4 regions of the Serratia sp. D1N4 genome follow, and region 2 is predicted to be linked to each of the others. Evidence: predicted binding sites of a transcription regulator. Region 2 holds the regulator's gene; each other region holds the start of a gene.

Region 1 (7,670 bases), 2.5 Mb from region 2:
ACCCGCTCTATCCGGGGCCGAAGCAGGCCGGGCCGGATGGCGAGCGCCTGCGGCTGAAAGATCCCGCGCTGTATGATGAGGCGCTGAAATACTGCACCAACTGCAAACGCTGTGAAGTGGCGTGCCCATCCGAGGTGAAAATCGGTGACATTATCCAGCGCGCCCGCGCCAATTTCAGCCAGAAGAAGCCGACGCTGCGCGACGCTATTCTCAGCCATACCGATATCATGGGCTCGCTTTCAACGCCGTTTGCGCCGATCGTTAATGCCACCACCGGGTTGAAGCCGGTGCGTATGCTGCTGGATAAAGCGCTGAAGATCGATCACCGGCGTGAACTGCCAAAATACTCTTTCGGCACCTTCCGCCGCTGGTATCGCCAACAGGCGAAACAGCAACAGTGTTATAGCGAACAGGTGGCGTTTTTCCACGGTTGCTTTGTCAATTACAACCATCCGCAGCTCGGTAAAGATCTGATCAAGGTTTTCAACGCCATGGATATCGGCGTGCAACTGCTGAAGCGCGAGAAATGCTGCGGCGTACCGCTGATCGCCAATGGCTTTATGGAACAGGCTAAAAAGCAGGCCAAGGTGAACGCCGAATCCTTGCACGATGCGGTGCTGGAGCGCGGTATTCCGGTAGTTGCCACCTCTTCGAGCTGTACCTTTACCCTGCGCGATGAATATCCGCATCTGTTGGAGATCGATACCTCGGCGGTGCGCGAACGGGTAGAACTGGCAACGCGTTATCTTTATCGCCTGCTGAGCCAGGGGCGCAGTTTACCGCTCAAGCACACGCCGCTGCGCGTGGCTTACCATACGCCATGCCATATGGAAAAAATGGGCTGGACTGCTTACACGTTGGAGCTGTTACGGCAGATCCCAGGGTTGGAGTTGGTGGTGCTGGAGTCGCAATGTTGCGGGATCGCCGGAACGTACGGCTTCAAGTCAGAGAACTATGAAACCTCGCAGGGCATTGGTGCTTCATTGTTCCGCCAGATTGAAGAGAGCGGCGTGGACCTGGTGATTACCGACTGCGAAACCTGTAAATGGCAAATCGAGATGTCGACCAGCAAGCGCTGTGAACACCCGATCACCGTACTGGCACAGGCGCTGGGCTAGAAATTAAAGGGGCCGGTACGAACACCGGCCCTTGCTACATTAAGGCTGTAACTTCAACGAACTGATAATGCTTTCGGCTTCGCTTTGCGCCTGCTGTTGGTTATCCGCGGGCAGCGTGACCTGAATGGTCAGCAACTGGTTACCCAATTCACCGAGCAAGATCGACGAGTAAGCCTTTTGGCCGCTGCTGGTAATGATGCTATCCAGTTGGCGCAATGACACCCCGTTGATATCGATAACTTTGTTGGTGATCACCTGCAGGTTGGCATCGCGTGAGCGCTGTTGCTGTTCCATGTTCTGGGCCAGAGTTTCCAGGCTGTCTGTCGGTTTATCGCCCAGGATGATGATCAACGCCCGTTGGCCGGTGCTGTCGGCGAAGACGTGGCGGTTATTGGACTGCTGGCTCAGCTTGCTGCTCTGATCCGCCATGCCGTTTGGCAGGTTAAAGGCCAGTTTGCCATCCAGTAAGCTCACCGTCTGGTTAGCTGCGGTACTCGCGCTGCCGTTGACCGGCTCGTTGTTGTCTTTGGCACCGTCACAGGCCGCGAGGCCAAGCACTAACAGGCTGATACCCATCAATTTTGCTACTTTACGCATGGGGCTTCCTTATTCCTTCACAGGTAGGGGGTTGTAGCGTATGGCACCGTATTCCAGGCTGAAATGCAAGGCAGATGTTGTCACAAGGCTTGTTTGCGCAGCAGAGGGGCAGTCGAGCCACCCCTTATCAGCGGATTAACTCGGCTGTAATTGGCCGTCTTGCTGGCGCGATGCCAGGCGTTTGAGCAGCATGTTTAGCAGCACGCCGTACATCGGCAGGAAGAACAGCATGCAGATCAGCACTTTGAAGCCGTAATCTACCAGCGCAATTTCCACCCAGTTGGCGGCCATAAAGGGGTCGCTGCTTCTATAGAAAGCGATGAAGAAGAACGCCAATGTATCGCTGATATTGCCGAGGAACATCGCCGCTGCCGGGGCGAGCCACCAAGTGCGGCGTTGGCGCAGGCGGTTGAAGACGTACACATCCAGGATCTGGCCCAGCACGTAGGCCATAAAGCTGGCGACGGCGATGCGTGCCACAAACAGGTTAAAGCTGGTCAGCGCGCCCAGGCCCTGCCATTCCCCCTGAAACGTGACGGTAGAGATCACATAGGAGATGAACAGCGCGGGGACCATCACGGCGAGGATAATTCTGCGCGCCAGCGGGGCACCGAAGATCCTGACCGTCAGATCGGTCGCCAGGAAGATGAATGGGAAAGTAAATGCTCCCCAGGTGGTGTGAAAGCCGAAAATGCTGATCGGCAACTGCACCAGATAGTTACTGGAGGTAATGATGGCAATATGGAATAGCGATAGCCAAACCAACGCGGTAACGCGTTGTTGAGCGGTAAACGAATACATGATGTTGCCTTTTTAAGTTGGGGTGAGGGAACCCATATTTAACGGTAGAGATTTTACCTGCGTGGCGCATAATACGCGTTTGCGCAACCAATGCAACCTAGGTTGTGGTTAAATTTCACGCAAACGTTAACGCATGTTGCACAGAAAAACCACTGGCGTAAACTATATGCCAGTGAGATCCGGCGAGCCTTCGCCGATCGTTTTTGATCGAGAACAATGCATGACTGATATTTTTACCCAGGCAGACCAGACGCTTGATGCGCTGGGCTTGCGCTGTCCGGAACCGGTAATGATGGTGCGTAAAACCGTGCGCCATATGGACAACGGTAAAACGTTGCTGATTATTGCCGACGATCCGGCCACCACCCGCGATATTCCGGGTTTTTGCCGCTTTATGGAACACACGCTGGTCGCGCAGGAAACCGAAACGGCCCCTTATCGCTATCTGTTGCGCAAAGGGCTGGTGGAGTAACGTCAGGCCCGCGTGGGGCCTGACGGATTGTTGCTATGGGCGTTTCTTCAACAGACGCAGCGCGTTGGCGGTCACCAGCGCGGTAGCACCGGAATCTGCCAACACTGCCAGCCATAAGCCGGTCATCCCCAGCAGGGTGGTGATCAGGAAGATCCCTTTCAACCCGAGCGCGATGGCAATGTTCTGGCGAATGTTGGCGTGCGTGGCGCGTGCGATACGAATCATCTCGGCTACCCCAACCAGGCGGTTGTGCGTCAATGCGGCGTCGGCCGTTTCCAGCGCCACGTCGGTACCGCTGCCCATGGCGATGCCGATACTGGCCGCTTTCATCGCCGGGGCATCGTTGATGCCATCACCAATCATTGCCGTCTGCTGCTGCTGATTCAGCGCCGTGATGGCTTGCACCTTGTCTTCCGGCATCAATCCTGCGCGGTAATCAATCCCCAACTCGTTGGCAATAGCTGCCGCTGCGCGTGGGTTATCACCGGTCAGCATGACGCCGCGAATGCCCAATTCTGCCAACTCGGCAATGGCCTGTTTGGCGTCGTTGCGCAAGGTATCACGCAGTGCCAGCAGGCCAACGGGAACTCCCTCTTCCAGCACCACTACGGCGGTTTTCCCTGCTGTTTCCAGGGTTTCAACCTGGCTGCGCCATTCGCGGCTGAGCTGGCTTTCTGCCAACTTACCCGGCGCGCTGATCAGAATGGTTTTACCGTTAACCACACCCTCTACGCCAATCCCCGCCAGTGCCCGGCGGCTTTCAGCCAGCGGCAGTGCTTCGCCGTTTTCCCCGGCGCGATTGATGATGGCCTGCGCCAGTGGATGGTGTGAACCGGCCTCGACCGCTGCCGCCAGAGCCAACAATTGCTGCTCGCTGACGCCGTTGGCTGGCAACACGTCGGTGACGGTCGGCTTGCCTTCGGTCAGCGTGCCGGTTTTATCGAACGCAATGGTTTGTACTCGGCCCAACTGTTCCAGCGCCGCCCCGCCTTTAATCAGCGCACCACGGCGGGTAGCGGCGGCCAGGCCGGAGGTGATCGCCGCCGGAGTCGAGATCACCAGCGCACAAGGGCAACCGATCAGCAGCAGGGTCAGGCCACGATAGATCCACATTTGCCAAGGTTCGGCGAACAGCAGCGGTGGTACCAGGATCACGGCAACCGCCAGCAGCATAATCGCCGGGGTGTAGTAACGGCTAAAGCGATCGAGGAAGCGTTCGATCGGCGCACGGCGCTCTTCGGCTTCTTCAATCAACTGCAAAATACGGTCGATGGCATTTTTGCCCGGTTCAGAGGTCACTTTCATCTGCGCCGCCTGATCGACCGACAAGCTGCCAGCCGCCACTTTCTCCCCTTGTTGGCGTTCAACCGGCACGGATTCACCGGTTAATGCGCTTTCATCAAAGCTGGCGAAGGGGTTGAGCAACTCAGCATCGGCAGGCAGACGGCCACCCGGCGCGATTTCAATCACATCGCCGGGGCGCAGGCTGGCGACCGGCACCTTTTTGCGTGCGTTACCCTGGATCAGCAGGGCATCCTCCGGCACCAGTGCCATCAGGGCTTTCACGCCTTTGCGGGCGCGGTTGGCGGCATAGGATTCCAGCAGTTCCCCTACCATAAATAGCAACAGCACCATGGCGGCTTCGGCCGTGGCACCGATGAACAGTGCGCCAATGGCGGCGACGCTCATCAGGGTTTCAATAGCAAACGGGGTGCCTGAGCGGATCAGGCGCAGCGCTTTACGGCCGATAGGTGCCAAGCCGACCAGTGTGGTAATGATAAAAGCTATCTGGCCGAATTGCGGGTTGATGAGATCCAAGATCCAACTGCTTGCCATCAGTAGCGAGAGCAGTAGCAGTGGGCCGAATTCGCCAAGGCGCGAGGTTTTCGGCTCATCGGTTTTGACTGCCGTATTCAGCAGGGTAAAACCAGCCTGTTTTACCGCATCTTGTACGCGCAGGCTGATATCGCTCTGGGCATCCACCACCAGTTTTTCCGTGGCAAACAGCACGCGCGCGCTTGCGACACCGGGAATGGACGTGACGGCATTTTCAATTTTTTTGGCACAGCTTGGGCAATCCATGCCGGTGACTTTCCAACTGAAACGCTGGCTGCCGGAAGAGGGAACGGCAGCCAGCCTGTCGCTTTCCTCATCCGGATCGTCGTGACCGCTGCTGCAACAGCTGGCACTTTGCTCATGGGCATGTTCGTGGGAATGGGCGTGATTTTCCGCCCCAGTGGTTTTTTCACTGCTGCAACCGTGCTGAGTTTGCGCGTGGCTATGGTTGCAGCCGCAGCCGTTCTCTTTATGGCTATGTTCCTGATGATTATGTTCTTTATGAGTATGCATAACGCCCCCTTCAGGCAATTAACGGTGTTCTCAGGATTGACTCTACACCTTGGAGCTGACTCCAGAGTCAAGACCTATATGAGAATTATTACTAACTGCAGCGGGCGATATGTCGATGCCTCGTTGTGAAATATAAAATACAAATGAATTAATATTAAAACTTAATAATATAAATATATTCAATAAAATTTATTATTTTTGAGTGAAATGCCAGCATAACTCTCTTGTCTCTGCATGCCGCAGCATGGCTGAAGTTTGTAGCCAATATTCCATCGTTATCCTGCCTTAACTTTGTTGTTTGTTGATAAAAGCAGCGTTATTAACTTATTTGTTGCGAATAAACAGTTGATCGTTTTTAACAGCGTGCTGGGCCCCTGCCTATACTTGGAAACGATTGCCATTTGAGATGGTGATCTTATTTACCGATTTACCTGCATTAATTCTACCTGAATCACTGCCAGCAATGGCGCATCAGTCCCTCTCGCCGTTTCATAATGTATGTACTGTGGATGGTGGGGTGGTTATGTCTATCTATCTGATTAATAGACAATCAGATAATGAGTGGAATCGAACCAATGCAATCGACGAAAAAAGCAGTTGAAGTCACTGGATCCAATTTGTCGGCGACCACCGGTTATGACGCAGTCGATGCTTTACTGCATTATCATGAGCGAGGTAACGGGATTCAGATTAATGGCAAGGATTCATTTTCTACCGAGCAAGCTGGGTTATTCATTACACGTACTAATCAAACCTGGAATGGCAAAGGGGTTTTTGACCAGTCGGTTAAGTTAACCTTCTCATTCCCAGATTATAAATTCTCCACCACCAACGTTGCGGGTGACACTGGGCTCAGCAAGTTCAGCGTTGAGCAGCAACAGCAGGCGAAGCTATCGCTGCAATCCTGGGCTGATGTTGCCAATATTACCTTTACCGAAGTGGCGGCCAGCCATAAGGCTAATATCACCTTTGGTAACTACAGCCAGGATTACCCTGGTCATAATGATTACGGGACTCAGGCCTATGCCTTTTTGCCGGGTTCGGTTTATCAGGGACAGGATCTCTCCGGCCAGACTTGGTACAACATCAACCAGTTCAATGTGAAACACCCGGCCACCGAAGATTACGGCCGCCAAACGTTCACCCATGAAATCGGCCATGCGCTGGGCTTGAGCCATCCGGGTGACTACAACGCTGGCGAGGGCAACCCAACCTATCAAAACGCCAGCTATGCCGAAGATACTCGTCAATTTAGTCTGATGAGTTACTGGAGTGAAACCAACACGGGTGGCGATAACGGCGGCCATTACGCGGCGGCACCGCTGATCGACGATATTTCCGCGATCCAGCATCTGTATGGGGCCAATATGACCACCCGTAGTGGTGATACCGTGTATGGTTTTAATTCCAACACCGATCGTGATTTCCTCAGCACTAGCAGCGACGCACAGAAAGTGATCTTCGCCGCCTGGGATGCGGGTGGCAACGATACCTTTGATTTCTCAGGGTATACCGCTGACCAGCGCATCAACCTGAATGAAAAATCTTTTTCTGATGTGGGTGGGCTTAAAGGCAACGTGGCGATTGCCGCCGGTGTCACCATCGAAAACGCGATTGGGGGCTCAGGCAACGATGTGATCGTGGGCAATGCTGCCAGTAACGTGCTGTTCGGCGGTGCGGGCAACGACATACTGGCCGGTGGCGATGGTAACGACCGCTTGTGGGGGGATGGGGGTAACGACATCTTGTTTGGTGGCAACGGCCATGATCAACTGCTCGGCGGTGCAGGAGATGATATTTTGTATGGTGGTGCGGGTGCCGATCAACTGTTTGGTGGTGAAGGCAAGGATACCTTTGTATTCACCGCTGCCAGCGATTCCACCCCTGAATTTAGCGACTATATCTACGACTTCGAGAGTGGTAGCGATAAAATTGACCTGTCGTTCTTTAATCAGGGCGCGCAGGGCAAAGATTTCATCCACTTTGTCGATCACTTGAGCGGGGCCGCCGGTGAAGCATTGCTGACTTATGATGCGGCCAGCAACCTGAGTCATCTGGCACTGAATCTTGGCGGATATCAGACCCCTGATTTCTTGTTGAGGATCGGCGGTCAGGCCGATTTGACGGCAGACTTTATCGTTTAGCAGGATGCATGTAGGGGTAGCATGGCTGCCCCTACTTGCAGGAGCCTCTATGAAAGGCAGATTAACGCGTGCCGCTATGGTAGCGGTGAGCATCACAGTGATGGGAGCCGCGATGGCCAGCAGTTTAGTTCTTCCGACCGCACAGTCACTGGCAGGCCAGTGGCAGATTACCGATCGCCAGCAGCAGTG
Region 2 (7,670 bases):
GTAGCCAGCGCATGCGCCATGCCATCATGATGGCGGCAAAGGTCAGGCCGATGATAAAGCCAATCCAGAAACCGCTTGGCCCCATTGCTGGAACAACATAGTCCGTCAGCGCCAGCAGATAGCCACTGGGCAGCCCCAGGATCCAATAGGCGACAAAGGTGATGTAGAAAATCGAGCGGGTATCTTTGTAGCCACGCAGGATACCGCTGCCGATCACCTGCACGGAGTCGGAGATCTGGTAAATAGCCGCCAGCAGCATCAGGTGTGACGCCATGGCTACCACCGCCGGGCTGTCGTTGTACAGCAGGGCGATATGCTCCCTGAAAACCGTGGTGAACAGCGCGGTACAGCACGCCATGGCAATACCAACGCCAATCGCTGAGTAAGCCGCGACCCGAGCGCCTTCCACCGACCGTTCACCCAAACGGTGGCCAACGCGGATGGTAGCACCAACGCCGAGCGACAGCGGCAGTACAAACATCAGCGCGCTGAAGTTCAGGGCAATCTGGTGCCCGGCAACCGAGACAATCCCCAGTGGTGACACCAACAGCGCCACGACCGCAAACAGCGTCACTTCAAAAAACAGGGCCAGCGCGACCGGCATGCCAAGGCCGATCAGGCGCTTCAGGGTTTGCCAATCTGGCCCGCGACGCTGGCCAACTGCCAATTTGATATCACGCTGCGACGATGCGCGTTTGGCATACCAGCGCATCAGCAGGAACATGATCCAATACACGCTACCGGTGGCGACGCCGCAACCGACACCGCCCAGCTCAGGCATGCCGAATTTGCCGTAGATGAAAATGTAGTTAATGGGAATATTGACCAGCAGACCGATAAAGCCGATCACCATGCCGGGCTTGGTTTTTGAAAGCCCTTCACACTGGTTACGCACCACCTGGAAGAACAGATAGCCGGGAGCTCCCCACATAATGGCATGTAGGTAACCAACGGCTTTATCCGCCAACTGTGGATCGATGCCGTGCATCATATCGATGACCAATTTACTGTTGTAGATGGCGACGATAATCAGCACCGAAACCCCTGACGCCAGCCAGAAGCCCTGGCGCACCTGATGGGCAATGCGATCGCGGCGGCCTGCGCCGTTCAGTTGGGCAATCACCGGAGTCAGGGCCAACAGCAGGCCGTGACCAAACAGAATGGCCGGGAGCCAGATCGATGTGCCAACGGCCACGGCGGCCATATCGGTAGCGCTGTAGGCACCGGCCATAATGGTATCGACCACGCCCATGGCAGTTTGCGATATTTGCGCGATGATTACCGGGATCGCCAGGGCCAACAAACTACGCGCTTCAATGAAGTACTTCTGCACGCATACACCTTTTTATTATTTATGATGAAGAGAGGGTTACCATCAGCGGGCAACAATTAAAAAATAGCGGAATTTTGTCGAAAAGATTGTACCTTCTCGGCGTACTTAAGCAAATCTTGTGACAAAATAGTTATTAAATGCGCAAGCGCAGTTTTTTTGCCGTCGTGAATTTGGTTTTCTGCTTTAACTGGGGCAAACTGCGCGTAGCGCTTTGAACACATTCAGAAGAAGAGGCCTACATGTTTACCGGTATTGTGCAAGGCACCGCTAGGTTGGTTGCCGTCGATGAAAAACCCAATTTTCGTACTCATATTGTTGAAATGCCCAGTGAACTGCTGCCGGGGTTGGCGCTGGGTGCATCGGTCGCCCATAACGGTTGCTGCCTGACGGTAACCGAGATTAAAGGCAACCAGGTCAGTTTTGATCTGATCAAAGAAACCCTGCGTTTGACCAATCTTGGTGAGTTGAAGCAGGGTGATGTGGTCAATATCGAGAGAGCCGCCAAGTTCAATGATGAAATTGGCGGGCACCTGATGTCCGGCCATATTATTTGCACCGCTGAAGTTGCCAAAATTTACACCTCAGAAAATAACCGCCAGATCTGGCTGCGCATGCCGAGTGCCGATCTGATGAAATATGTGCTGCATAAAGGGTTCATTGGCATCGACGGCATTAGCCTCACCATTGGTGAAGTGATAAACAACCGTTTCTGTGTGCATCTGATCCCGGAAACGCTTGAACGCACCACCTTGGGCAAACGGCGTCTGGGGGATAAAGTGAATATCGAGATTGACCCACAGACTCAGGCGGTAGTCGATACTGTTGAGCGCGTGCTGGCCAGCCGCGAAGCCGCGATTGAAGCGGCAAATGCGTTATTGCCAAAAGATTGAATTATTATCTGTATCAAAAACAACCCCGGTGATGTCGGGGTTGTTTGTCTGTGAGCCCGTGTGTTGTTCTTAGCGCGGAACACGCAGTCCGCCTTCGATGCCTTTTGGGCTGAATACCACCTGCCACAGTTGAATGTCACGGGCGCGAAACGCACCGGCGCAGGCGTTCAGATAATAGCTGAACATACGCTCGAAGCGTTCGGAATAGTTCACCGTCAACTGTGGCCATGCCCGTTGAAAGCGTTCATACCAGGCCATCAGGGTGCGATCATAATCGCTGCCGATATTGTGCCAATCCTCCATCACAAAACGCCCTTCACTGGCTTGGGCGATATGTTTCATCGAGGGCAGACAACCATTCGGAAAGATATATTTGTTGATCCACGGATCAACACTCATATCTGTCTGATTTGAGCCGATGGTGTGCAGCAGGAAAATCCCATCGGGTTTTAAATTACGTTCAACCACCTTGAAATAGGTCCGGTAATTTTTCGGGCCGACGTGTTCGAACATGCCGACAGAGACAATGCGGTCAAACTGCTGGTGAAGATCGCGGTAATCCTTCAGCAAAATCTCCACATCCAGGCCTGCACAGCGATCTTGAGCCAGCTTTTGCTGTTCCGCTGAAATGGTCACGCCAACCACGGAAACCCCGTAATGCCTGGCCGCATAGGCCGAAAGCCCACCCCAGCCACAGCCGATATCCAGCAAGCGCATACCGGGTTGCAGATGCAGCTTTTCGCAAATCATACGCAGTTTGGCTTCTTGCGCGTCTTCCAGCGTGGTGGCTTCTTTCCAGTAGCCGCAGGAATATTGCATATAAGGATCAAGCATCAGGGTGAACAGGTCGTTACCCAGATCGTAATGTTCTTTGCCGACAATCCAGGCACGTTTCTTGGATTGCAGATTGCCCAGGCGGGCAGCAGCAATGCGCAGAGTATCTTTCAGTTTGCGGGGGAGTTTTTTCTCAAGACCGGCGGCGACAACGCGCTGAAAAAAAACGTCCAGCCGTTCACACTCCCACCAACCATCCATATAGCTTTCGCCCAATCCCAAAGAGCCTTCCTGCAAGACGCGTTTAAAGAAATTGGGATTTTTAATCTGAATATCGAAAGGGCGTGAACCGTTGATCTCAATACCGGCCATGCCGAGCATTTCATGCGCGATACGGTACCATTGGTTATCTTGAATGCTCAGATCTTCTATACACGATGAACTCATAGCTTCTCCATCACCTTCTTCTGACTTATGACCCACAAGAAAATAGCGTAGACAATTTCTAATGAGGCATATGTTTACCTACGGTAAAATTTCGCCGTGGTGTCTGATATCCGACTATGAACAGAGGAAATTTAAGAGACTCCCTGCGCAAAAGGCGCGGAAAAATGATTCCTTAAATAAAGTGTGACGCCATTCGCGTACACAATAGTTACTGCGATAAAAGTTCTATATAGATGTTATTTTGAAAGGTGGCTTCGAGTATAGGCTTGCCGAGGCGCATACTCAACAGTAAATCGCGCTCGGCTGGAATTTTCATTAAGTGACTATTTATAAAGACAATTATGACATGGAGTCAGCATGTTCTTGGCGGGTTACCTGCCCATCAACTTCTCCCTTCCCACGCTGAATCATGTACCCTAAGGCGGCCAAAACCACTGTAGCGACCATCACGGTAACCGTTGCTAGCAGCGGTTGGGTGATGAATGCCGAAACCAACATACTGGCGATAAAACACAACCCTAATTGCAAGGTATTCTGCAAGGCTGCGGCTTTACCGCTGTTATCAGGGAACGGCATCAGCGCATTTGTCACCAGAATCGGATAACTGGCACCGTTAACCAAAGCCATAAAGCAGAATGGGATCAATAGGCTAGTTAAGGTCGGTTGGCTTAACGTGGCGACCAGATACAACGCCACCATGCTGACTCCATAAGCTACCAGTAGCCACGGTAACAAGGTTTTGCCTGAAATGCGGTTCAATGCTGTACGACAACCGTAGCCGCCGAGTAAAAAGGCCAACGTCTGTGGTACATAGCTCAGGCCAATATCATTCGGGCTGTATCCCATATTGCCGAGAATAAACGGCGAACCGGTCAGCCAGGCAAAGAAGCTGGCTGAACAGGCGGCAAAGATCATCACGTTGCCGCTGAAAACCGGAGACTTCAGGATTTGCAGGAAGCTGAGGCCGGGCTTTTTATCGGCAGAGGGCACGATTCTGGCCGTCTCTTTCAGCAGCAAAGTGGGTACGAACAACAAGACAGCGATACCCAGCAACACCGCAAAGATCGCTCGCCAGCCCATATGGTTCAGCAGCCAGGCACCGACCAACGGGGCCAGTGCCGGAGAAAGCGCAACCAATGGCATGATAGTGGCGAAAATGCGGTTAACTTTGCCATCGCGATAGCGATCCACCACGATGGCCTGCCAGGTTACAGCGGCAGAACAAACCCCAATCGCCTGGATGAAACGCAATGACCACAGTTGCACGGCATTTTGCACCCACAGCATCCCCAGGCAGCCGAGAGCAAACAACGCCAGGCCAAACAGCAGTACCGGTTTGCGGCCCAGCTTATCGGAAAGCGGCCCCCACACCAGTTGGGCAAAGGCGAAGCCAGCCAGAAAGATACTCAGGCTGGCGCTGATGGCACCGGCGGAGATTTGCAAATCCTGTTGCATGGCACCAAAGGCGGGCAGATACATGTCGGTGGCCAGATAGCCCAGCATACTCAGGCCAGCGAGATAAAACATAAATCCAAAATTTTGCATGGTATTTCTCATTAACATTTTCTTATTGCAGGTTTTTTAGCGCCGGCCAGTGTATCCGGCTGGATCTCTGCTTGTGAAACGGTAATATTTGCTAGGTGCTGTTAAAAAAATTGAAGGCAAAACAAGATGTGGTCTGAATATTCACTCGATGTCGTTGATGCGGTAGCGCGCACCGGCAGTTTCAGTGCGGCAGCACAGGAGCTGCACCGTGTGCCGTCTGCGGTAAGCTATACCGTGCGGCAACTGGAGCAATGGCTGGCAGTGCCGCTGTTTGAACGCCGCCATCGTGATGTTGAACTGACGCCTGCCGGTGTGCTGTTTGTAAAAGAAGCGCGTACTGTTATCAAAAAAATGCTTGATACGCGTCGTCAATGTCAGCAGGTGGCCAATGGTTGGCGCGGGCAGCTAAAAATCGCGGTGGACATCATTGTTAAGCCGCAGCGCAGCCGCCAACTGGTCCTGGATTTTTATCGCCACTTCCCCGATGTGGAACTGGTGGTGCAACCGGAAGTGTTCAACGGCGTGTGGGACGCGCTGGTGGATGGCCGGGCCGAGATGGCGATCGGTGCCACGCGTGCGGTGCCGGTGGGCGGTGGCTTTGCCTTTCGCGATATGGGTTTTATGAACTGGTTGTGTGTCGTTAGCGCGTCACATCCGCTGGCCAGCCTGACCGGTTTGCTGCGCAACGATCAGCTGCGGCCATATCCCTCTCTGTTGCTGGAGGATACGTCGCGCAACTTGCCTAAGCGAGTGACTTGGTCATTGGATAATCAGCGGCGGCTTACCGTACCCGACTGGGTTTCCGCTGTAGATTGCCTGCGCAGCGGGTTGTGTGTTGGCATGGTGCCAGCGCATCGCGTACTGCCATTGGTGCAAAGCGGTGAACTGGTGGCATTGCAATTGCAGGAGCCGTTTCCCGCCAGTGCCTGCTGCCTGACCTGGCAGCAGAACGCACAGTCACCGGCGATGGCCTGGCTACTGGAGTATCTAGGAGATAGTGAAACGCTCAACCAGGAGTGGTTGAGCGAAGAGATTAGCGGCGATAATCGATAAATGGGCCATCGGCCACGGAACGGCGTTCGATCAGTTTTGGATGTACTTCAATCACCTGGGATTCTTCACGCTTGCTGATAATGCGATCCAGCAGCATGGTGAAAGCCATTTCCCCCAGGCGTTCTTTCGGCTGGTGGATGGTGGTTAGCGCCGGGGTGAAATAGCGCGCATTACGCACGTTATCGTAACCGATCACCGAAATATCCTGCGGGACGCGCAGCCCCAGTTCGTCGGCGGCACAGATCGCCCCCATTGCCATAATATCGCCCCCGCAAAATACCGCAGTAGGGCGCTGTTTCTGCGACAGGATCTGGTGCATGGCCTTGTAACCCGAATCGGGTTCAAAATCCCCTTGGACGATCCACTCTTCTCGCACCTCAACATTGGCCTCTTGCAGCGCCTTCAGGAAACCACGATGGCGGCCGCCGCCGGTGTTGCGTGATAACTGCCCAGGGATCGCCCCGATATCACGGTGGCCACGCTCCAGCAGATAGCGGCCAGCCAGATAGCCGCCTTCAAAGGCGTTATCGATAATGGTATCGGTAAAATCACCGCGTGCAGCACCCCAATCCATCACCACCATGGGGATATTGCGATAATCCTCCAGCATGCCCAGTAACTCATCCGGGTATTCCGAGCACATTACCAGCAGGCCATCAACACGCTTTTGCGCCAGCATCGCCAGGTAGGCACGCTGTTTGTCGAGGTTATTGTGCGAGTTACAAAGGATCAGGGTATAGCCTTTGCTATAGCAGCTGTTCTCTACCGCCTCGATCACTTCAGCAAAGTAGGGCGCTTCACTTGAGGTCGCCAGCAAACCGATCGATTTGGTATGGTTAACCTTCAGGCTACGTGCGACCGCGCTCGGGGAGTAGTGCAGTTCTTTGATCGCAGCCCGAACGGCCTCTTTTGTTTCTTCGGCGACGAAACGCGTCTTATTGATGACGTGCGAAACGGTGGTGGTGGAAACGCCAGCGCGTTTGGCGACATCTTTAATCGTTGCCATGTAAAGAATGACTCCTGAACCCACATGTTATGGCATGTAAGTATGATGTTAATCGTTTGCCTGCGTAGATCTCTCCCCAGAGAAGCGGAAGCTGAGTTTTTAGTGCTGAGTTCGTAAGCCGCTTAAACAGGAGGGGCATTTTGCCGGTACGCAGTTGTGAACTGCGGATTTTGTCCCAAATTGACGCAAAGTGGAAGATCTATTCGGCATTATAACTTGGGAAATGATAACAAGATTTTAGTCACGAACTGTGTGAAAATGATTTGACGCATTAATCGTGTGGATTTTATGCTTAGTGAAGCCAATCTGATAGGGAGTCGTTATGGATACCAATTTGAAGATGTCATTGATTACCACCGCTTGTGCTTTAGCAATGATTATTGTTTTCGGTTTTATCGCCGCATTGAACTGATTCATACCAAGAAATAATAAAGGCGCAGCATGCTGCGCCTTGCTATCAACCTCCAGCGATTACGCCAGATTCTTTTCCACGAACGCCCAGTTCACCAATGCCCAGAAGTTCTCCAGGTATTTCGGACGCGCATTGCGGTAGTCGATGTAATAGGCATGTTCCCACACGTCAACGGTCAGCAGCGGTTTGTCTTCACCGGTCAGCGGGGTT
Region 3 (7,670 bases), 2.5 Mb from region 2:
GGTGTGGCCTCCCTCTCCCTGTGGGAGAGGGACGGAGTGAGGGGCTTGTTGTGCAGAGGAGCCTCTCACCTAACAGGTTAGCTTTAACGAACGGTATTGCGCTTATGGCAGCTGTTGCTCCAGCGTTTGCCCTTCTTTGCTGGTCGCCTGTAAGTGGCCCTGTAATGAGGATTTAAACGATTCTTCCCCGTTCAGCATCCCTTTCAACTGCAATTGCAGATTACCATCACCTTCCAACGGCACCTGCTGCCATCCCCACTGCTGTAAGGTGTTTAACGGCACCGAGCGCCCATCAAGAGATAGCGTAAACGGCTTGCCGGGTAACTGGCTGATATTGGCCTTGGCATCCAACAGGCCATCCGGCATAAAGGCGCTCAGTTCGGTAACGTTAATCTGCTGTGTATCGGCATCCAGCGCCAGAGAAGGGCGGCGCACGTCAACTTTGTTGAAGGTGGCATCGCTGCCGTTGAGCTTCAACGAGCCGGACCAGATGCCCCACTGATGATCGTTGGCCAGCAGCAGATTGCTGCCGTAACCATCCAATGCGGTGATCTGGAAAGGGAAATCCGGATTGATGTCGATAATCAGATTACGATTGGTCGTCAGTTTGCCGATATACACTTGCGCCAACCAGCTTGGCAGCGGTTGCAACCATAGCGCCCGCCAATTGTTTGGCAACGTATATTCCAGCGCGGCCATGGCCACTTCATCGAGTTGCAACCGCTTGTCGGCGCGCAGCCAATTACCGGAGGTGCGTAACAGCCCACCCTCCCAACGGGTGGTGAACTGTTGAATGGTAATACCGGCCGGAGAAAGCTGCATATTGATGATCGGATCGACCAGATGGAAACTGCCATGGATGAGATCGCCCGCGTTAAAGCTGAGCGTTCCATCCTGGCTGCTCCAGTCACCCTGTTCGAAGGTGACGTTTTGCAGCGATAAATCGAGATCGTTAATTGCCCACTCTTTCCCTTCCAGGCGTGCATCGATCAAGTCAAAGCGCTTCACCGTAATCGGTGGCAGTGCGGTGACGTGCTCCCAAAGCTGTTCCAACGTCAGCGCGGTTTGCAGGCGTACATTACTCAGGCGCAGGCGCTCTACCAGCCAACTACCGTCTGCGGCCCGGCTGGCCACCCCGGTCAGATCGCCTTGGGCCAAGTCAGCCCCGAAATCGCTCAAGATCAGTTGGTCTTGCTTGATTTCACCTTGCACCAGCACCTGTGAGGCAGGAACACCGTTCAAGACCATCAAACCGGCGCTGAACTGGAACTGGTTGTTTTCACCCAGCACATGGGCAGTGGTCGGCTGCCAAGGAGTGACACCGGCATTCACCTTTTGCGCATTCAACCGCCAGTTTGCCTCGTTGGACTGCAACGCCATATTACTCAGTTGCAGCGTATCGGCCTGTATCGGCAAGGAGATGCCCTGCTGTGATTGTATATTGAGCGTCCCGTCGCGCAGCGTCACGCTGCCGAAGTAACCTGGTTCAGTGATCTGCCGTAGGCTGAAGGCAAAATCCACCTGCTTGGCGGCCAGCACCTGCGGCTGGTTAGCCTGAGCCAAAGTGACCTCTTCCAGCGTGATTTGCCCTGGCTTACTCCATGAATGGGTGATTTTTTCCACCGATAGGCGGTATTCACTGTTATTGCTGATCCAACGGCTCATCCAGCCCGCAGCCCAGCGTGTTTGCCCCAAGACGTATAGCAGCACCACGGCGAGCACCGCCAGCAGTAACAACGTCAGCAACAGTTTTCCGATAAATTTCATCGTCCGAATCCGTAGCGGTCAGAAAAGATACCCTGTTTATGCCGTAATTAGGCCGTCAGCTCAAGTGCAATAGCCTGAAAGACAATAAAAAAACGGCCAATAGCGCTTTGCTACCGGCCGTTTTACCACTTAGGGTCGGATTGGTTATTTTTCCTGCGGGAACAGCAGGTTTAACACAATGGCCGTGATCCCACCGGCGGCGATGCCGGAAGAGAACAGGGTTTTCAGCCAATCCGGTGCAAACTGCAGGATCAGCGGTTGCTGAGAAACGCCCATCCCAACGGCCAACGACAGCGCCATAATCATGATCGCACGGCGGTTCAGGGTCTCGCGGGACACGATACGCACGCCGGAGGCGGCAATGGTGCCGAACATCACGATGGTGGCGCCACCCAGCACCGGTTCTGGGATATGCAGCACGATACCGGCGACCGCAGGGAACAGCCCCAGCACGATCAGCATCAAGGCAACCACGAAACCGACGTAGCGGCTGGCTACGCCAGTCAGTTGGATCACGCCGTTGTTCTGACCGAAGCAGGAGTTCGGGAAAGTGTTGAATACGGCCGACAGCATCGAGTTCAGGCCGTTAGCCAGCACACCGCCTTTGAGCCGCTTCATATATAGCGGGCCGCTGACCGGTTGTTCGGAAACGTCGGAAGTTGCCGTAATGTCACCAATGGTCTCCAACGAGGTCACCATAAAGATCAGCATCAGCGGCAGCAGCAGGTTCCAGTCAAAGCCCAAACCGTAATACAGCGGCGTTGGGATGTTGATCATGGCCGTATTGGTGGCGGGTTGGGTTTCTGGCAGCATGTCCATCGCCCAGGCCAGCAGATAACCCACGGCCATGGCGATCACCAGCGAAGCCACGCGCAGGTAAGGATTGCGCTGGCGGTTAAGCAGAATGATCACCACCAGCACTACGCCAGCCAGCAACAGGTTTTTCGGTGCGCCAAAAGTATGGTCGTTCATGGCTGCGTAGCCACCGCCAATGGACGTCAGACCCACCTGAATCAGCGACAGGCCGATGATCATCACCACAATACCGGATACCAGCGGGGTGATAATGCGGCGCGCCAGATGCAGCACCCTCGAGAGCAGGATTTCAGTACAGGAAGCCACCATCAGTGTGCCGAACAGCGCCGCCATCATGGTTGGCACGTCGGCACCGCCGTTTTTCAACGCCAGCCCGCCCATAATCAGCGGTGAGACAAAGTTAAAGCTGGTACCCTGAATGGATAGCAGACCAGAACCCACCGGGCCCCAGGTTTTGATTTGCAGAATCGAGGCCAAACCTGAAGCAAACAGCGACATGCTGATAATGTGCTGCGTATCCTGCGCGGGCAGGCCAAGTGCCTGGCAGATCAACAGGGCTGGGGTGATCACGGCAACAAACATCGCCAGCAGATGCTGACCGGCGGCAAACAGGGTTTGCGGCAACGGCGGGCGATCTTCCAAGCGATAAATCAGTTCACTGGTGCGTGGAGCGGTTGCTGATGCCTGTTGCGCGGTATCAAGCTCAGCGGATTGGATGGACATGGTGTAGCGTTCCCTGAAGCGGCAAAGAAAGCATTTTAATGATCCGCCTCACAAAAGCAAACGGTTGCGCATTAATATTTTTGCCAAATTTAGCCTTATGAAGGTCACATTTTCGTTCGCTTTTTCTTTTGTTATTAGTCTTTTCCACTAATAATCGACCACTCATCGAGTTAAAAGCCTGACTAAAATTATGGTTTATAATTTATTGTATATCGATTCTGACACGGAGTACCTGAGATGTTCCATCTCGATACCTATGGCACTTTAGTTGCTGCCACGCTGGTTTTGCTCCTTGGGGGCAAATGTGTACGATCCATTCCTTTGTTGAGAAAATATACTATTCCGGCCCCGGTGGCGGGCGGTTTGCTGGTGGCGTTGTTGTTGTTACTGGTGAAAAAAACCGTCGACTGGGAAGTTAGCTTTGATATGTCGCTGAGAGATCCCTTGATGCTGGCTTTTTTTGCCACCATCGGTCTGAATGCTAACCTGGCGCGTTTGCGGGCAGGGGGCAAGGCGCTGTTTGTGTTCGTGTTTGTCGTGCTGGGCCTGCTGGTGGTGCAGAACGCCATTGGTATCGGCATGGCGAAAATACTCGGCTTGAATCCGCTGATGGGGCTGATTGCTGGCTCGATTACGCTTTCTGGCGGCCATGGCACCGGCGCTGCCTGGAGTAAGGTGTTCATCGAACGCTATGGTTTTGAGAATGCGACAGAAGTCGCGATAGCCTGCGCCACCTTTGGTCTGGTGCTGGGTGGGCTGATCGGCGGCCCGGTGGCGCGTTATCTGGTTAAGCACTCTTCAACCCCGGAAGGAAACCCGGAAGACAGCGTGCAGCCAAGCGGTTTTGAAAAGCCGGAAAGTGGCCGCCTAATCACCTCGCTGGTGATGGTCGAAACCATTGCCATGATCGCTATCTGCCTGAGCCTCGGGAAATTTATTTTCGGGTTACTGAATGGTAGCTCCTTCGAACTGCCCACGTTTGTCTGCGTGCTGTTTGTGGGGGTGATCCTCAGCAACACGCTGTCGGCTACCGGTTTTTATACGGTGTTTGAGCGCGCCGTTTCGGTGTTGGGCAACGTCAGCTTGTCTCTGTTTCTGGCGATGGCGCTGATGAGCCTGCGTTTGTGGGAACTGGCCTCTCTGGCATTACCGATGCTGGCGATTCTGGTGGTACAAGCCTTGGTGATGGCGCTGTATGCGATCTTTGTGACCTATCGCGTGATGGGCAAAAACTATGATGCCGCGGTATTGGCCGCTGGGCACTGTGGTTTTGGTATGGGGGCGACGCCGACGGCGATTGCCAACATGCAGGCGATTACCGATCGTTTTGGCCCTTCGCACCTGTCGTTTCTCGTGGTGCCGATGGTGGGGGCGTTCTTTATTGATATCGCCAATGCCATCGTGATTAAGCTGTATCTGATGTTGCCGATGTTTGGCTAAATGATGTCGCCCTTTCCATGGGGGAGGGCGACAGAATCAGGCGTTGGAGTAGCGGGCGGTTTCAGGCAGCCAGCGCTCAATCAGGGCGTGAGCATGTTGCGGGTAGTGCTGGTGGATATAGCGCGCCGTGCGCTGAACCTCTGGGATCATCGCCTGATCGCGCAACAGATCGGCCACTCTGAACTCTGCGCTGCCGGTTTGGCGCGTACCCAACAGCTCGCCCGGCCCACGGATTTCCAGATCGCGCTGGGCAATCACAAAGCCGTCGTTACTGTCGCGCAGCACCTGCAGGCGTTTTTGCGCCGTTTTGCTGAGCGGGGTTTTATACAGCAGCACGCAGTGAGAGGCGACGGCACCACGGCCAACGCGGCCGCGTAGCTGGTGCAACTGCGCCAATCCGAGCCGCTCCGGGTTCTCGATAATCATCAGGCTGGCATTGGGTACGTCAACGCCCACCTCAATCACTGTGGTTGCGACCAAGAGCTGCAACTCGCCCTGTTTGAAGGCCTGCATCACCGCCTGTTTCTCTTGCGCCTTCATGCGACCATGGACCAGAGCCACCTTCAGCTCCGGCAGGGCGATTTTCAATTCTTCCCAGGTGGCTTCCGCTGCTTGAGCCTCTAGCAGGTCGGACTCTTCAATCAGCGTACAAACCCAATACGCTTGGCGGCTTTCTTCTAAACAGGCGCTTTTTACCCGCTGAATAATATCGGCACGGCGCGTATCAGGGATTGCCACGGTGGTTACCGGCGTGCGCCCCGGCGGCAGTTCGTCGATAACCGAAGTGTCGAGATCGGCATAGGCGGTCATCGCCAGCGTGCGTGGAATTGGCGTGGCGGTCATGATCAACTGATGAGCATGGAACCCTTGCTCTTCGCCTTTTTCCCACAGTGCCAGCCGCTGATGCACGCCAAAGCGGTGTTGTTCATCGATAATCACCAGTGCCAGGCCATTGAATTGCACCTGTTCCTGGAAGATGGCGTGCGTTCCTACCACCATCGATACTTGCCCGCTGGCAATCGCGTCCTGCTGTGCGATGCGTGCTTTGCCCTTTTGTTTCCCCGCCAGCCAGCCCACCTCAATTCCCAGCGGTTCAAACCATTGGCGGAAGTTATTGGCGTGTTGTTCGGCCAGTAACTCAGTGGGGGCCATCAGCGCCACCTGCTTACCGTGGGCGATGGCACGCAGGGCGGCCAGTGCTGCAACCAGAGTTTTGCCTGAACCAACATCCCCTTGCACTAGGCGCATCATCGGGAAACCCTTCTGCATATCGGCTTCGATATCTGCTACTACCCGATTTTGCGCACCGGTAGGGGCAAACGGTAACTGAGCGAGGAAACGCTTTTTCAGCTGGTCGTCCGGCGTGAGTGATAGTGCTTTATAGCTTTGCGCGCCTGCACGTACTGCCAGCATGCTGAGGTTATGCGCCAGTAGCTCTTCCAGAATCAGGCGTTTTTGTGCCGGGTGTTTGCCCTGCTCCAGATCGGCCAGTTGGATATCCGGCGGCGGTCGGTGCAGGGTATGTAGCGCCTGTGGCAGGCTGATTAATCCACCGCTCAGTTCCGCAGGCAGTAATTCGGCGATGGCACAGGTATCCAGCAGTTCTAATGCTTGGTCGGTCAGCTTGCGCAGCGTGGCTTGACGCACGCCTTCGGTGGTGGGATAGACCGGTGTCAGGGCTTCTTGTAGCTCAACTTCACTGCTTTCACCCTGAATACGATATTCAGGATGAATGATTTCGGCGCCGTGAGTGCCGCGTTTGATTTCACCGTAAGCCGTCACGCGGCGACCGGTAGACAGGCTGTTCTTCATCGCCGCGTTGAAATTGAAGAAGCGCATGGTCAGAAGGCCGGTGCCGTCGCTGATCTGGCAGGTTAGCATGCGGCGGCGGCCAAAACTGATATCGCTGCGCAGCACTTCCCCTTCCACCGTGGCAAAAATACCGGGCAGCAGATCGTTGATGGAGTACAGGCGGGTGCGATCTTCGTAACGCAGTGGCAGATGTAACAGCAAATCCTGAATGGTGTTCAGGCCGATTTTGGCTAATTTACCTGCCTGGCTGGCTCCAACCCCGGAAAGTGTTGTAAGAGGGACGGCATCCAGCAGGCGGCCTTTCATCGGCGTACCGTCGTTGCCTGCATGGTTGCCCACCATTCGGCGCTGGCAATCACTTGGCCCTGCTCATCAATATGCGGGCGTGGCAGCCCTTTGCGCTTGGCCACGTTGGCCAGCACCGGATAACCTCCCTCAAACAGCAGGCGTTGTTGCTCTTCTTTATTCAGTGCGCTGTGTTCGCGGCGGTACATGCCAGCGTTTTGCCGCTGACGCTGGGCTTCATACAGGATTAATGCGGCAGCCACAGAAACATTGAGCGATTGCACCATACCGATCATCGGAATAATGATGTCTTGATCGGCCAGCGCCAGCGCTTCTTCGGTGATACCGGTTTTTTCCTGCCCCAGCAGTACACAGGTCGGGCGGGTATAGTCCACTGCGCGAAAATCGACAGCGCGTGCGGAAAGATGGGTGGCCAGGATCTGCATCCCCTGGCTTTTCATCTGTGCCACGGCATCGGCAATGGTCGGGTGGGTTTGGACGTTTACCCAGCTGTTGCTGCCTGCGGCGGAAGAAACCAGCGTGCGCATCCGCGCGGTTGGCCACACGGCATGCACCTGATGCACACCAATGGCATCGGCGGTGCGAATAATCGCGGAGACGTTATGCGGTTTGTGTACCTGCTCCAAGCAGACTGTCAGATCGGGCTGCCGGGTGGACAGCATTTCACAAATCCGTGCATAACGTTCAGGGCTCATAAGCGCTAGTTTCGGTTACGGTTAACTTTGATGACATCCGGCATGATACGGATCTTACGCATAATGTTTGCCAGATGGATGCGATCGCGCGTGGTTAAGCGAATAAAGGCA
Region 4 (7,670 bases), 1.4 Mb from region 2:
GCGCAAAGTGCTCCGTGCGCTGCTGGAAAAAACTTAACGACTGCTAGCTACCGCCGGCGGACGGATAAATAACGCAGGCAGTACCGCTGCGGCCATTACCCAGAATACCCCGCCCTGCAAGTGCTCAAACAGGAAACCGGCCAGCACGGTCATAATGGCGATACCGCCCCCCATCGCCAATCCAGAATAAACCGCCTGTAAACGGATCACTTCCGCCCCCCGACGTGCAGCGATAAAGCGCATCGCCGCCAGATGGCAAACGGTGAAAGTGCCGCAGTGCAGCACCTGCATCAACAGCAAACCCGTAATTTCCGTGGTAGACGCCATCAAGCCCCAGCGCAGCAGGCCGCACACAGCCGAAAGCAGCAGCAGGTTACGCGCGTTCCAGCGCCGGAACAGGAAATTGCTGCTGGCAAAGATAATCACCTCGGCCACCACACCCAGCGACCACAGGTAGCCAATGGTGGCGGCAGAGTATCCCGCCTCTTGCCAATAGATGGAAGCAAAGCCGTAGTAAGCGGCATGTGCCCCTTGCAGTAAAGTGACGCACAGCAGAAAACGCCAAACCGGCCCTTCACTGAGCAGTTCACGCCAGGATCGGGTGATTTCACTCTGGGCACGCGCTTCTCCCTGCGGCATTACGCTGGGTTTCAGCAGCATCCCCAGCAGCATCGCCAGTAGGCTGAGCAGCAAGCTGTACAAAATCGCATTATGGCCCCAGACGGAAACCAGCTTGCCGGTTAACGCCGAACCGATCACAAAGGCCAGCGATCCCCATAAGCGTACCCGGCCATAATCCATCGTAATCTGCCGCTGCCAGGTAGCAGCCAGCGCATCGGTCAAGGGTACTAGCGGTGAGAAGAACAGGTTGAAACCGGCAATCACCAGCATCAGCCAAGCCCAGCCGTTACCAAAACAGAAGCCGATGGCAAATGCCAGCGTCAGCAGGGCTAACAGGCGCAATGCGGTAACGAGATGGGAAGGATCCTTGACGCGCGGTGCAATCAGCAAGCTACCCAGGAAACGAGCCACCAGCCCGGCCCCCAGCAAAATGCCGATAGTTTCCGGTGGGATACCCTCACCTTTTAGCCAGACACTCCAGAACGGAAGAAAAATGCCATAAGAGAAGAAATAGGTGAAATAGCTGAGAGCGAGCCAACGCGTTGATTGCAGAACCATGTTCCCTCCGGGGTGAGGGCGATACTTTGACAGAGCTCACACTCTGTAGCAATCTTCATTCACGCTCAAAGGGTTATAGTGCAAAGCAGTTCACAGTTTGCTGGCAATAAGCGTAAAAAAACCCGCCACAGCGGGTTTTTTGGTATGCAGCTCAGCGTAATTACGCGTAAACCGGCAGACGCGCACAGATATCGAGCACTTTTTTCTTGGTGCGCTCGATGGTGGCTTCGTCGTTGATATTGTCCAGCACGTCACAAATCCAGCCAGCCAGCTCACGCACATCAGCTTCCTGGAAGCCGCGGCGGGTTACCGCTGGCGTACCGATACGGATACCGGAAGTCACAAACGGGCTCTTAGGATCGTTTGGTACACTGTTCTTGTTAACGGTGATATTGGCACGGCCCAGCGCGGCATCGGCTTCTTTACCGGTCAGGTTTTTGTCCACCAGATCCAGCAGGAACAGGTGGTTATGGGTACCACCGGAAACCACTTTGTAGCCACGGGCCAGGAATACTTCTACCATCGCTTTAGCGTTGCTCGCCACTTTCTGCTGGTACACCTTGAACTCAGGCTCCATCGCTTCTTTCAGCGCTACCGCTTTACCGGCGATCACGTGCATCAGCGGGCCGCCTTGGCCACCAGGGAACACGGCAGAGTTCAGCTTCTTGTAAAACTCCTCATCACCGCCCTTCGCCAGGATCAGGCCGCCACGCGGGCCCGCCAGGGTTTTATGGGTCGTGGTGGTCACGACATGCGCGTGAGGAACCGGGTTAGGATAGACATCGGCCGCGATCAGGCCAGCCACGTGCGCCATATCCACAAACAGGTAAGCACCGATGCTGTCGGCGATTTCACGCATTTTTGCCCAGTCAACAATGCCGGAGAATGCGGAGAAGCCCCCGATGATCATTTTTGGCTTGTGAGTCTGCGCCTGCTTTGCCAGATCGTCATAGTCGATCTGACCTTTTTCGTCGATACCGTAAGGCACCACGTTATACAGTTTGCCGGACAGGTTAACCGGTGAACCGTGAGTCAGGTGGCCACCGTGCGCCAGGTTCATCCCCAGAATGGTGTCGCCCGGTTGCAGCAGCGCGGTGTAAACCGCAAAGTTCGCCTGCGAGCCGGAGTGCGGCTGAACGTTGGCATAATCTGCGCCGAACAGCGCTTTGGCACGATCGATAGCCAATTGCTCAACGATATCCACGTATTCGCAACCGCCGTAATAGCGCTTGCCCGGATAGCCTTCTGCGTATTTGTTGGTCAGTTGAGAACCCTGAGCCTGCATAACGCGCGGGCTGGTGTAGTTCTCAGACGCAATCAGTTCAATATGCTCTTCCTGACGCACCACTTCTTGCTCCATGGCTGCCCACAGTTCGGCATCATAATCAGCAATGTTCATTTCACGCTTTAACATCCGGCATCTCCTGACTTAAATCACCAAATAACTACCCGTTTGGGTTCTGGGCAACAGTGTAAACTGTTTCCCCCCACCGAGGATAGGTCTTGACAGAGGTTTTTACGCAAACGATTGGCTTTAGACAGAGCAAGGCTTTGAGCCACTAAATAGCCCTTTATTGGCAACGGACTTTTACTCATAATGATTGTGCGGTTTTTTCATGTTTGGTGAATCGCCGACATACACGGGTATTTACAAGTTTAATTGAAGTCAATAAGATGCATTTTAAATGCATCATTAAAATCACCCCAAGGAACGCTTCCATGCTGGATAGCCAAACCATCGCCACCGTAAAATCCACTATCCCTCTACTTGTAGCAACCGGCCCGAAACTGACCGCCCATTTCTACGATCGTATGTTCGCCCATCATCCTGAATTGAAAGATATTTTCAATATGAGCAATCAGCGGAATGGCGATCAACGCCAGGCTTTGTTTGATGCTATCTGCGCTTACGCCAGCAACCTGGAAAATCTGGCGGCGTTGCTGCCTGCGGTGGAGCGCATTGCGCAGAAACATGCCAGCTTCAATATTCAGCCGGATCAGTATCAGATTGTCGGCAACCATCTGCTGGCGACGCTGGATGAAATGCTCAGCCCAGGCCAGGAAGTGCTGGACGCCTGGGGCAAAGCCTATGGCGTGTTGGCGAACGTTTTTATCCAGCGCGAAGGCCAGATCTATCAAGAGAGTGAAAAAAGCGACGGCGGCTGGCGCGATCTGCGTGCATTCCGCATCGTTAAAAAACAGCCCGAAAGCGAAGTGATTTGCAGCTTCATGTTGGCACCGGTAGACGGTGGCAAGGTGGCAGATTTCAAACCGGGCCAGTATCTGGCGGTATATATCAACGACAGCAACCTAGAAAATCAGGAAATACGCCAGTATTCACTAACCGCTGCGCCGAACGGCGAATATTACCGCATCGCGGTAAAACGTGAAGCTCTGGGCACGGTTTCCAACTTCCTGCACCAGCAGGCCAAAGAAGGCGACATCATTCATATCGCACCGCCATACGGTGATTTCTTCCTGGAAGTTGAGCCTACCACGCCGGTAGCGCTGATTTCCGCAGGCGTTGGCCAGACGCCGATGTTGGGCATGCTCAATAGCCTGCACAAAAATCAGCATCAGGGTGAGATTCATTGGCTGCATGCGGCAGAGAACGGCGCGGTTCATGCCTTCGCCAGTGAAGTAGCGGAGATCGCCGAGCGTATGCCAAACCTGAGCCGCCATGTCTGGTACCGGGAACCTGGTGCAGATGATGTGGCAGAGCGTGATTACCACCGCCGTGGCCTGATGGATCTCAGTCCGTTGCGCCCCACCTTGGAAAATCCGCAGATGCATTACTACTTCTGCGGCCCGGTGCCGTTTATGCAGTTTATTGCCCAGCAGTTGCTGGCGATGGGCGTGGCAGCCGAGCGTATCCACTACGAATGCTTTGGCCCACATAAGGTGCTGTAAGCAGGATGTCAGGGTGCGATATAAACCGCACCCTGTTGTTTTACTGCGCTTTCAATAAACGGGCCGCCTTCACCTGCTCAACCGTGACTGGCGCAGCCTGATTTCCCCAACTGCCACGGATGTAACTCATCAACTCCGCTGCATCCGAATCGGTCAGCGCCCAACCATAGCCCGGCATGATCACGGTGGTACCCTGCTGGGTGATTGGGGTATGCGCACCTTCCAGTACCACTCGCAGCGCAGTCAGCGGATTCTCTGCCGTCACCGTCAAGTTACCTGCCAAGGCGGGAATCACGTAATCGCTGCCTCGCCCCGCGTCACCATGGCAGGTTGAGCAATAGTTCGCGTAAGTCTGCCTGCCAGCTTCCAGGGTGCTAAGCGCGGCAAACGGCACCTTAGCCGTTTTCGGCTTCGCCTCCGTCAAACTATGCAGATATTGCGCAATGCTGTTCAGATCGGCATCGCTGAGATACTGGGTACTGTGAACCACCACATCGCTCATCGGCCCGGCCACCGCCGCATGCTGGCTGCGCCCGGTTTTCAGTAGATCGACCACCTCATCCTGCTTTAGCCCACGGATGCTCGGTGCATACCAGCCGTCCAGTTCTGCTCCGCTTAAGAACTCCGGCGCTTTGCTGTCTAACCCTTTTTCCTGCATCGCCCAACCGCGTGGCGTGTGGCAACTGCCGCAATGGCCAAGCCCTTGCACCAGATAAGCGCCGCGATTCCACTCGGCGCTTTGCTTGCTATCCGGTTGATAGGTTTGATCCTCATGGAATAGGCTGTTCCATACCGCCAACGGCCAACGCATGGAGAGCGGCCAACTGATGTTGCTTTCCTGATTAGCAACGGGCTGTGCCGCAACATCATGCATCAGATAGTCATACAGGGCACGCATATCCTCAGCGCTCATTTTGGCGTAAGAGGTATAAGGCATCGCCGGATACAAACGATGGACATCTTTGGCAATGCCTTGGCGCATCGCGCGGTCGAACTCTGCAAAGCTATAAGCGCCGATGCCATGCACCGCATCCGGCGTGATGTTGGTGGCATAGATATCCCCCAACGGGGTTGGGAACTTCATCCCTCCCGCCAAGGTTTCGCCACCAGGCATGGTGTGGCAGGCACTACAGTCACCCGCTTTGGCAACATATTCACCCGCCGACATGGCCTGCGCCGAACCTGCGGCCAACAGCAGCATCAGATACAGTGGACGCAGGCTCATGCGCCCTCCTTAGCGGCAATGTTGCCGTAGGCCAGTTCATTCACTGCGCGCCAAGCCTGATCGATGGCCGAGTTGGCATAAGGGCTCCAGTCGGAGTCTGAGTTGGCGATCGCAATCTTGCCGATTGGTTGCCGTGCCGTGGCAATAATTTTCTTTGATTCATCTTCATCATCGAACATCCCATTAAGGAAATACGAATAGCCGTGTGACCAGCGGTTAACGGTGATCGCCTGAATATCGCGCTGATGATCAAATCCGGCTGCGCCCAGCATGCCCTGCAATTGTTCACGGATCATCTGTTCATGCACCTCAAAGGAAGTTCCCAACAGCAAGGCTCGCCCTTTGCGTGATTGTTCACGCGGGCTGAGGCCGCTGCCAGCCAAGGTAGGAACATACACCATATGCAGGCCAATCGGCTGATTCGGATCGCGTGGATGCTGATAGCCGCCCATATTCACCGGATAGTCGAGCTTAACGCGGCTGTATGGCGCGGTGGGCGAATACACTTCATGCACGCCCAGCTTGATAAACGGCTGCCAGTTACGGATCACCACCTTGCTGTAGACCAACGGCGATTTCACGTTCTGCTTCAGCGCTTCCTGCTGCGCCTGGGGCATTTCCGGCACCAGATAAGGGATCATCATATTATAACCGGCCATCACCACCTGCCCGGCGCGCACCTTGGAAATATTCACCCCTTTAATGTAAGACACCTCCACCTTATCGCCCACGTTAGCCACATGCAGCCCGGTGCTGCTCAGCCGCAGTTTCACCGGCGATTCAGGACGATCGAGCTGGCTGTAATCAAACTGCGCCATCACGATATCGTTCATGTCGTTGCCCGGTGCAACCGCCGGGATCAGGTGGCGCACCATCAGGCGCGCCAGCGAGGCATTGCCATCGGGGAAATGGAACACGTAAGGATCGTCGAGATCCGCCTGCGACTCTTCATCCAGCGGCGGCAGGTTCATGCCGTTCAGGCCCGGTAAGTCACAAATCCGCGCATCGCTACAGGAGGTGGCGTCAATACCAACCGCCTGGAAATCATTGGTGGTCTGTTGGAAGTAGCGGATTGCCATCTCGCTCAGCCCCACTTTCTCACGCAGGAATTGGCTGTAACTGTGTTTATCCAGCCAGGCGACCTTTTCTTCCTGGCTCATGCCCGGCAAGTAGTCCTTGTCGATGGTATGTAAGGCAATCAACGCCTGTCGATCGCTTTCCGGCAGCGGGAAATCACCGATAAAAGCTTGGTAGGAACGGCCGTTGAGGCGATCGCGCGGGATATCATCCGCCACCACCCGGCCCGGATCGCCACTCACCACCTTATCGACGCCAAAGTTTTTACGATCGAAGTAAACACCACGGCTCAGATTCAGATCTGGATAGAAGGTTTTATCGAATGACTTTTCCAGATTATCGATGCTGACACCCAGTTTTTGCAGCAGCCCCAGCGCCACCGGGCTAAAGTTGGAGCGCGGCGACTGTAACGACTCACTGCCGCCGTAGCCAAGGATCATGCCGTTTTCGCTGCTGAATTCGTTACGCTTGGCGTGCCCGCCAAAGTCATCATGGTTATCAATCAGCAAAATGCGCTGTTGCCCGCCTTTCATCTGCTGCCAGAAACAGGCGGCGGCCAGGCCGCTGATACCGGCACCGACTACGACCAGGTCGTACTCCTCCTCAACCGGCACCGAACCAAAGTCAAACGCTTTACCGTCGCGCCCCAGTTGGTGAGCGCGCTCGAATGAGCCGGGATGATTGCCCCGCAAGCCGGTTAAGGCTGGCGGGTAATAGAGGGTTTTGTTGGCGGTTTGCGGCGATGCACGCAGAATTTGCATCGGCGTTAAACCGGCAGCGATGGTAATCGCCACTCCATTAAGAAAATCACGACGAGTGATAGCCATTAATGACATCCTTCAGTTTTTATCAGCCTGAAAACCGCGTTATTTTGCAGAGAAAACATTATGAATCAATGCTTAAACATCACGTGGCGAATGGCGGTATAATCCTCCAACCCATACATCGACATATCCTTGCCATACCCAGACAGCTTCTGACCACCGTGCGGCATTTCGCTGACCAGCATAAAGTGCGTGTTCACCCAGGTGCAGCCGTACTGTAGGCGTGCACTCAGGCGGTGTGCGCGGCCAACGTCACGCGTCCACAGCGAAGAAGCCAGACCATAGTTTGACGCATTCGCCCAGGCCAACACCTGCGCTTCGTCATCAAACTGCGTCACCGTCACCACCGGGCCAAACACTTCGCGCTGCACGATTTCATCTTCCTGACGTGCCCCGGCCAGTAGTGTTGGCTGGAAATAGAACCCTGGGCCATTCACCTTCTCACCGCCGGTCAC

The links. The regulator PurR, encoded in region 2, represses purine synthesis genes. The targets are predictions, from matches to a motif close to CANGCAAACGTTTGCNTG.
Region 1: the regulator PurR is predicted to act here: its motif matches at 2,633-2,650, upstream of tusA (sulfurtransferase TusA).
Region 3: the regulator PurR is predicted to act here: its motif matches at 3,360-3,377, upstream of ACX1CU_RS23700 (nucleobase:cation symporter-2 family protein).
Region 4: the regulator PurR is predicted to act here: its motif matches at 2,697-2,714, upstream of glyA (serine hydroxymethyltransferase).

The regions. Positions count from the first base shown of each region.
Region 1 covers NZ_CM137274.1:299,015-306,684, forward strand. Annotated here, with positions in the region: gene glpC (anaerobic glycerol-3-phosphate dehydrogenase subunit GlpC) at 1-1,118, shown strand, start outside; gene ACX1CU_RS01310 (DcrB family lipoprotein) at 1,158-1,715, opposite strand; gene ACX1CU_RS01315 (7-cyano-7-deazaguanine/7-aminomethyl-7-deazaguanine transporter) at 1,851-2,516, opposite strand; gene tusA (sulfurtransferase TusA) at 2,737-2,988, shown strand; gene ACX1CU_RS01325 (zinc/cadmium/mercury/lead-transporting ATPase) at 3,022-5,337, opposite strand; gene ACX1CU_RS01330 (serralysin family metalloprotease) at 5,913-7,481, shown strand; gene ACX1CU_RS01335 (AprI/Inh family metalloprotease inhibitor) at 7,531-7,670, shown strand, end outside.
Region 2 covers NZ_CM137274.1:2,807,112-2,814,781, reverse strand. Annotated here, with positions in the region: gene ACX1CU_RS12330 (MATE family efflux transporter) at 1-1,333, opposite strand, end outside; gene ACX1CU_RS12325 (riboflavin synthase subunit alpha) at 1,573-2,223, shown strand; gene cfa (cyclopropane fatty acyl phospholipid synthase) at 2,293-3,444, opposite strand; gene punC (purine nucleoside transporter PunC) at 3,784-5,001, opposite strand; gene punR (DNA-binding transcriptional activator PunR) at 5,116-6,042, shown strand; gene purR (HTH-type transcriptional repressor PurR) at 6,023-7,048, opposite strand; gene cydH (cytochrome bd-I oxidase subunit CydH) at 7,371-7,460, shown strand; gene sodB (superoxide dismutase [Fe]) at 7,520-7,670, opposite strand, start outside.
Region 3 covers NZ_CM137274.1:5,260,124-5,267,793, reverse strand. Annotated here, with positions in the region: gene ACX1CU_RS23705 (AsmA family protein) at 103-1,767, opposite strand; gene ACX1CU_RS23700 (nucleobase:cation symporter-2 family protein) at 1,912-3,306, opposite strand; gene gltS (sodium/glutamate symporter) at 3,544-4,746, shown strand; gene recG (ATP-dependent DNA helicase RecG) at 4,783-6,864, opposite strand; gene trmH (tRNA (guanosine(18)-2'-O)-methyltransferase TrmH) at 6,861-7,559, opposite strand; gene spoT (bifunctional GTP diphosphokinase/guanosine-3',5'-bis pyrophosphate 3'-pyrophosphohydrolase) at 7,565-7,670, opposite strand, start outside.
Region 4 covers NZ_CM137274.1:1,400,720-1,408,389, reverse strand. Annotated here, with positions in the region: gene csiE (stationary phase inducible protein CsiE) at 1-37, shown strand, start outside; gene ACX1CU_RS06050 (3-phenylpropionate MFS transporter) at 34-1,179, opposite strand; gene glyA (serine hydroxymethyltransferase) at 1,340-2,593, opposite strand; gene hmpA (NO-inducible flavohemoprotein) at 2,899-4,089, shown strand; gene ACX1CU_RS06035 (c-type cytochrome) at 4,130-5,314, opposite strand; gene ACX1CU_RS06030 (NAD(P)-binding protein) at 5,311-7,218, opposite strand; gene patD (aminobutyraldehyde dehydrogenase) at 7,284-7,670, opposite strand, start outside.